DNA from 3 places in the Saccharothrix sp. NPDC042600 genome. Region 2 is predicted to be linked to each of the others. Evidence: riboswitches for the same ligand, from Rfam matches in the RefSeq annotation. Region 2 holds a riboswitch; each other region holds the start of a gene.
The links. A riboswitch is a leader RNA that binds a small molecule or an ion and turns the genes downstream of it on or off. The one in region 2 is predicted to bind thiamine pyrophosphate.

Region 1 (2,257 bases), on a different contig from region 2:
GGGAAGCCGGCCAGCTCGACGTGGGTGGTGCACGCGGCCAGCTCGGCGTACGCGCCCGCGATGACGTGCGCCCGGATGCGCCGCACCTGGCCGACCGTCGGTAGTTCGCCGACCAGCAGGAACGGCATGAGCAGCCGCCAGGCCCCGACCACCGTCGCCCGCCTCCGGTGCGGCGCGCGCAACACCGCACGCGCCACCCGCAACGCGTGCTCGCCGGCCGTCATGGCGTGCGGGTGACCGGCGTGGTCCCACGCCCACCGCAGCTCGTCGGCCGTCGCGCACCGCACGCAGTCCACGGGTCCGGTGGCGGGTTCCTCGCCGCAGTGCGCGCAGGTCACCAGGGTCATCGCCCAGTCGGTGCAGGTCCAGGGGTGCTTGCCCACCTCGTCGGCGAGCACCAGCTCGGCCAGCTCCTTCTCCCCCGCGCCACCCTCGGCGAGCTTCTCGGCGGCCAGCAGCTCCTGCCAGTCGAGCAGCCAGTACTGGTCGACCAACTCGGCGCAGAACCGACAGGCCGGGTAACTCCGCCCAGCCGGCTCACCGCACGACGGGCACGGCGAAACCGCAGCGGGCCGCGCCACGCGCCGTGCCCCGGGCGGGAAGGGCTGGTGATCAGCCACGCGGAGAAAGGTACGCGCAAAGGGCCGTCCTTGGCATCCGCGTGACGGCGGGTGGCGGGGAGCGGCGCGTGGCGGGCAGCGGCGCGCGTCGGCGGAGGGCGGGTGGCGCGTGGCGGCGGGCGGGCGACCGGCCCGGCCCGCGGCGAGCGGGGTCCAGCGCAACACCGCCCCAACCCGGCCACCACAGCGCGCCCCGCCACTTCAGCCGCCGCCCACTCAGCTCAACCCGGGCCGACCGCCGCGCTACCGACCCGACCGGGATGCCCGCCGCTGCCGACCGGGATGCCCGCCGCTGCCGGCCGCTGCCCGCCGCTGCCGGCCGCCGCTCGGCGGTGATCGCCTCCGCCCGCCTCCGCCCGCCTCCGCCCGTCGCTCGCTGATCGTCGTTGGCCGCCGCTGATCGCCGTCGTCGCTGGTGGAGCGGGTGGTGCGGGGCTGGTCGGCGTTGGTGGGTGTGGCCTCCGGCCCCCGGTTCCATTGTCCCACGTGGGTACGACAGGGCGGCTGGTGTGTGGTGGCCTTGGCATGGACGTGGTGGCCTGGCTATGGTCGGGCGGACAACTCAACACACGCGGGAGCTCGCGCCTCAGCGGGCTGAGAGGGCGGCTGGAGAGGACTCCGGTGCCGCCGACCGCCTGAACCTGACCGGGTAATGCCGGCGTAGGGAGGAATGTCGTGACGGCACTTGACGACCGTTCGGTGAAGCCGACTGTCACCACCGGCCCGATCTCGGGCTCGCGCAAGGTCTACCGCGAGGTGGCCGACGGGGTGAAGGTCCCGTTCCGCAGGGTGGAGCTCACCAACGGCGAGCACGTCGACCTCTACGACACTTCCGGTCCGTATACCGACTCCGACGCGACCATCGACGTCCACACCGGACTGCCCAGGCTGCGCGCCGACTGGATCGCCGCGCGCGAGCCGGTCAACGGGGCGGTGACCCAGTTGGCGTACGCCAAGGCCGGGATCATCACGCCGGAGATGGCGTTCATCGCCGCGCGCGAGAACATGAGCCCCGAGTTCGTGCGGGAGGAAGTGGCCATCGGCCGCGCCGTGATCCCGTTGAACCGCAACCACCCCGAGGCCGAGCCGATGATCATCGGCAAGAAGTTCCTCGTGAAGATCAACGCCAACATCGGCAACTCGGCCGTCACCTCCTCGATCGAGGAGGAGGTGGAGAAGATGGTGTGGGCCTCCCGCTGGGGCGCCGACACGATCATGGACCTGTCCACCGGCAAGCGCATCCACGAGACCCGCGAGTGGATCATGCGCAACTCGCCCGTCCCCATCGGCACCGTGCCGATCTACCAGGCGCTGGAGAAGGTCAACGGCGACCCGGCGAAGCTGTCCTGGGAGGTCTACCGGGACACCGTCATCGAGCAGGCCGAGCAGGGCGTCGACTACATGACGGTGCACGCGGGCGTCCTGCTGCGGTACGTGCCGCTGACCGCGCGCCGGGTCACCGGCATCGTCTCGCGCGGCGGGTCGATCATGGCCGCGTGGTGCCTCGCGCACCACAAGGAGAGCTTCCTCTACACGCACTTCGAGGAGCTGTGCGAGATCCTGCGCGCCTACGACGTCACCTTCTCCCTGGGTGACGGCCTGCGCCCCGGCTCGATCGCCGACGCCAACGACGAGGC
Region 2 (2,257 bases):
CGCTGCTGATCGGCACGCTGGTCAGCGCGCGGCCCTGGCTCGCGGGACTGGGCGTCGGCGTCGCGGCCGGCGTCAAGCTCACCCCGGCGATCTCCGGGCTCTACTTCCTGGTCACCCGCAAGTACAAGGCCGCGGTGTGGTCGTTCGTCGCGTTCGCCGGCACGGTCCTGCTCGGGTTCGCGATCTCCGCGGGCCAGTCGAACCAGTTCTGGTTCCACCTGCTCGGCGACGCCACGCGCGTCGGACCGGTCGGGTCGGCGATCAACCAGTCGCTGCGCGCGGCGCTGTCCCGGACGGTCGGCTACGACGTCGAGGCCGGGCCGATCTACCTGGTCGGCGTCGCGGTCGCGGTCGCGTGCGCCGCGTGGGCGCTGTGGTGGGCGGTCAAGGCCACCGACACGCTGGCGATGGTCGTCGCCGTCCAGTTCCTGGGCCTGCTGGTGTCGCCGATCTCGTGGAGCCACCACTGGGTCTGGGCGGTGCCCGCGCTGATGTGGCTGATCTACGGCGTGCGGCACCGGCTCGCGGCCGTGACGGCGTGGGCGTGGGTGCTCGCGATCGGCAGCTACCTGATCTCGTTCCTGCTCCACGCCCAGCCGTCGATCTGGATCATCTCCCGCCCCTGGTACCTGTCCCTGCTCGGCTGGGTCTACCCGGCGGTGGGCCTGCTCACCCTGGTCGCGATCGGCGTGGTGCTGCGCGAGAGGTCACGCGAGCGCGTCGAGGACGCCGTCGATCTCCTCCGCCAGTGACACGTCCAGCGCGGTGATCCCGCCGCTGGAGTGGGTGCTGCACCGGAAGGTCAGCGTGCGCCAGCGGATGTCGATGTCCGGGTGGTGGTTGTCGTTCTCGGCGATCTCCGCGACCCGGTTCACCACCTGGATCGCCTGCGCGAAGCTGGGCAGCTCCGCCGTGCGGACGAGCGCGCCGTCGCGGGCGCTCCAGTCGGGCAGCGTCGACAGCGCGGCGGTCACCTGGTCGTCGGTCAGCAGCTCGGCCATGCCCCGATGGTCCCACCGCGTGGCGTAAACTGCGCGTTCGCCACGGGAGTCCGGTGATGCGCCGGGCTGAGAGGAGGGCTCGCAAGCCCTCGACCGTCCACCTGATCCGGATCATGCCGGCGTAGGGAGAGAAACGATGTTCCGACGAGTGCTGACCGTCGCCGTCGCGGCGGCCTCGCTGGCCGCGTGCTCCGCGACCACGGGCCAAGCGCCGCAGGGCGAACGCGTCGTCACCCTCGTGACGCACGACTCGTTCGCGGTGAAGCCCGAGCTGCTCGACGCCTTCAAGGCCGAGACCGGGATCACCATCAAGACGCTGGCCAGTGGTGACGCCGGCGCCATGACGAACAAGCTGGTCCTGACCAAGGGCAACCCGATCGGGGACGTGGCGTTCGGCGTGGACTCCACCTTCGCCTCGCGCGCCCTGAAGGAGGGCGTGTTCGCCGAGTACGCCTCCGCCGAGGCCGGCAAGGGCGCGCAGCGCTACCAGCTCGACCCGCCCAACCGCCTGCACGCGGTGGACGTCGGCGACGTGTGCGTGAACATCGACGTGGCCGCGGTGGGCGCGGACGCGCCGAAGACCTACGCCGACCTGGCGGACCCGAAGTTCAAGGACAAGCTGGTCGTGGAGGACCCGGCCACGTCCTCGCCGGGCCTCGCGTTCCTGCTCGGCACGGTCGCGGAGTTCGGCGAGTCCGGCTGGCCGGACTACTGGACCAGGCTCAAGGCGAACGGCGTCAAGGTCGTCTCCGGCTGGGAGGAGGCCTACACCCAGGACTTCTCCGGCTCCAGCGGCAAGGGCCCGCGCCCGATCGTCGTCTCCTACGCGTCCTCGCCGTCGGCGGAGATCGGCGACGACGGCACGCCGCGCACCAAGGCGCTGCTGGACACCTGCTACCGCCAGGTCGAGTACGCGGGCGTGCTGGAGGGCACGAAGAACGCCGAGGACGCGCGCAAGGTCGTGGACTTCCTGCTCGGGGAGAAGTTCCAGGCCGACGTGCCGGGCCAGATGTACGTGTACCCGTCGCGCGAGGGCGTGGCGCTGCCCGAGGCGTGGACCAAGGCCGCTCCGCTGCCGGAGAAGGCCCGCACCCTGCCCGCGAGCCAGGTCGACGCCAACCGCGAGCGGTGGGTGCAGCAATGGCGCGCACTCGTGCAGGGCTGACCGGGACGTTCGCACGCGCGGGGCTGGGCTGGTCGTTCGCCGCGCTCCTGCCCCTGGGGTTCCTGGGGGTGTTCTTCGCCTGGCCGGTGGT
Region 3 (2,257 bases), on a different contig from region 2:
GGTGACGTCCGCGTCGAACCCGGCCTCGTACTGGGTCGCGCCGAGCACCAGCCCGTCCGCGCGCGGCACCAGGTAGACCGGGCGGCCGGAGACGTGGGCGCGGAGGGTGTGCGTGGGCGGCGGCAGCGCGCCGGGCCTGGTCCGCAGCCGCAGGATCTCGCCCTTGACCGGCCGGATCACGTCCTTCAGGGCCGGGTGCAGGTCCCGGCTCCACGCCCCGGCGGCGATGACGGTGACCGCCGAGTCCACTGTGGACTTCCCGGTGAACCGCACGCCGTTCTCGGCGCACGCCCGCCGCAGGGCGTCGAGCAGGAGCCGGTTGTCCACCGACAGGTCGCCGGGCACGGACAGTCCACTGCGGACGGTCGGACCGAGGCCGGGTTCCAGCGCGCGCAGCTCGCGCCTGGTCACCCGGTCGGCCGCGCGGCCCATCCGGCCCAGGTAGGCGCACAACTGGTCCAGCACCTCGGCGTCCGCGGCGTCGACCGCCACGGCCAGCGTCCCGACCCGGCTCAGCGGCACGTCCAGCGCCGCCGCGAACCCCGGCCACAGCTCCAGCGACTCCACGCCCAGGGCCAGCACGTCCTCGTCACCGGGCCACGCCTCGGTGATCGGCGCGAGCATCCCGCCCGCCACCCACGACCCGCCGTGCGGCGACGCGTGGTCGACCACGGTCACGTCGAACCCGTCGCGCGCCGCGAACCACGCGGCGGACAGCCCGACGACACCGCCGCCCACGACGGTGATCCCACTCGCACTTGCCAAGGCACTCACGCTCCCTGCGCCGGCATGACCCGGATCAGGTTCGACGGTCGGAGCGAACCACGCTCCCTCTCAGCCCGGTGTTCTCCAGGCTCCCGTGCGGACCACGTCCACCGTAGCGCACGATTCCGGCCGGCGGTTACGGTGCCGGGCGTGCCAGGACTCGACGGAACGCAAATCAGGCGGCGGCTCGCCGACTCGCTGCTCTACCTCTGCACGCCCACGCGGCCCGACCTCGCGGACTTCGCCGACGCCGTGCTGGCGGGCGGCGTGGACATCGTGCAGTTGCGCGAGAAGGGCCTGGAGGCCAAGCAGGAGATCGCGGCGCTGGAGGTGCTGGCCGAGGCGTGCGCCCGGCACGGCGCGCTGCTCGCGGTCAACGACCGGGCCGACGTCGCGCACGCCGTGGGCGCGGACGTGCTGCACCTGGGCCAGGACGACCTGCCGGTGCCGGCCGCCCGCCGCGTCCTCGGCGACGACGTGGTGATCGGGCGCTCGACGCACGACGTGGACCAGGCGCGGGCGGCGGCGATCGAGCCGGGCGTGGACTACTTCTGCACCGGCCCGTGCTGGCCGACGCCGACCAAGCCGGGCCGCCCCGCGCCGGGCCTGGACCTGGTCCGCGCGACCGCCGGGGCGACGGACCGGCCGTGGTTCGCCATCGGCGGCATCGACCGCGAGCGGCTGCCCGAGGTGCTCGCCGCCGGCGCGTCGCGCGTGGTCGTGGTGCGCGCCATCACGGACGCGGAGGACCCGAAAACCGCCGCAGCATCGTTGAAACTTCAACTAAAAGGCGTACAGTCGTAGGCGTGATGCCTGTGCTGTACCTGGGCCACGGGGCTCCCCCGCTGGCCGACGACGAACGGTGGACCGGCGAGCTGAGGTCGTGGTCCGCGACGCTCCCGCGCCCGGAGTCGATCCTGGTGGTGTCCGCGCACTGGGAAGCGGACCCGCTGACGCTCGGCGCGACCACGACCGTGCCGCTGACCTACGACTTCTGGGGCTTCCCGCAGCGGTACTACGAGGTCACCTACGAGGCCCCCGGCGCGCCCGAGCTGGCGGCTTCGGTGGCCAAGCTGGTCGACGAGCCCGTGCACCGGGACGAGGCGCGCGGGCTCGACCACGGCGCTTACGTGCCGTTGAAGGAGATGTTTCCCGACGCGGACGTCCCGGTGCTCCAGATGTCCATGCCGACCCTGGACCCGCGCCGGCTGTTCGAGGTGGGTCGGCGGTTGGCCCCGCTGCGCGACCAGGGCGTGCTCATCGTCGGCAGCGGGTTCATGACGCACAACCTGAGCTGCGTCGACATGCGGCAGGGGCCGGACTACGCGCCGCCGTCGTGGTCGGCGGAGTTCGACGACTGGGCGGGCCGGGCACTGGTCGAGGGCGACGTGGACGCGTTGCTGGACTTCCGGCACAAGGCCCCGGCGGCCGGCGTCGCGCACCCCAGGACGGAGCACTTCGCGCCGCTGTTCGTGTCGTTGGGGGCGAGCGC

Region 1: linked by a shared signal. The riboswitch ahead of thiC (phosphomethylpyrimidine synthase ThiC) and the one ahead of AB0A74_RS35640 (thiamine ABC transporter substrate-binding protein) in region 2 are both predicted to bind thiamine pyrophosphate.
Region 3: linked by a shared signal. The riboswitch ahead of thiO (glycine oxidase ThiO) and the one ahead of AB0A74_RS35640 (thiamine ABC transporter substrate-binding protein) in region 2 are both predicted to bind thiamine pyrophosphate.

What each region holds. Positions count from the first base shown of each region.
Region 1 covers NZ_JBEZBW010000110.1:10,379-12,635, forward strand. The annotation lists gene AB0A74_RS36725 (hypothetical protein) at 1-494, opposite strand, end outside; TPP riboswitch at 1,182-1,305, shown strand; gene thiC (phosphomethylpyrimidine synthase ThiC) at 1,296-2,257, shown strand, end outside.
Region 2 covers NZ_JBEZBW010000102.1:6,040-8,296, forward strand. The annotation lists gene AB0A74_RS35630 (mannosyltransferase) at 1-752, shown strand, start outside; gene AB0A74_RS35635 (4a-hydroxytetrahydrobiopterin dehydratase) at 708-1,001, opposite strand; TPP riboswitch at 1,033-1,146, shown strand; gene AB0A74_RS35640 (thiamine ABC transporter substrate-binding protein) at 1,138-2,166, shown strand; gene AB0A74_RS35645 (iron ABC transporter permease) at 2,142-2,257, shown strand, end outside.
Region 3 covers NZ_JBEZBW010000110.1:18,416-20,672, forward strand. The annotation lists gene thiO (glycine oxidase ThiO) at 1-765, opposite strand, end outside; TPP riboswitch at 760-871, opposite strand; gene thiE (thiamine phosphate synthase) at 916-1,569, shown strand; gene AB0A74_RS36785 (class III extradiol ring-cleavage dioxygenase) at 1,575-2,257, shown strand, end outside.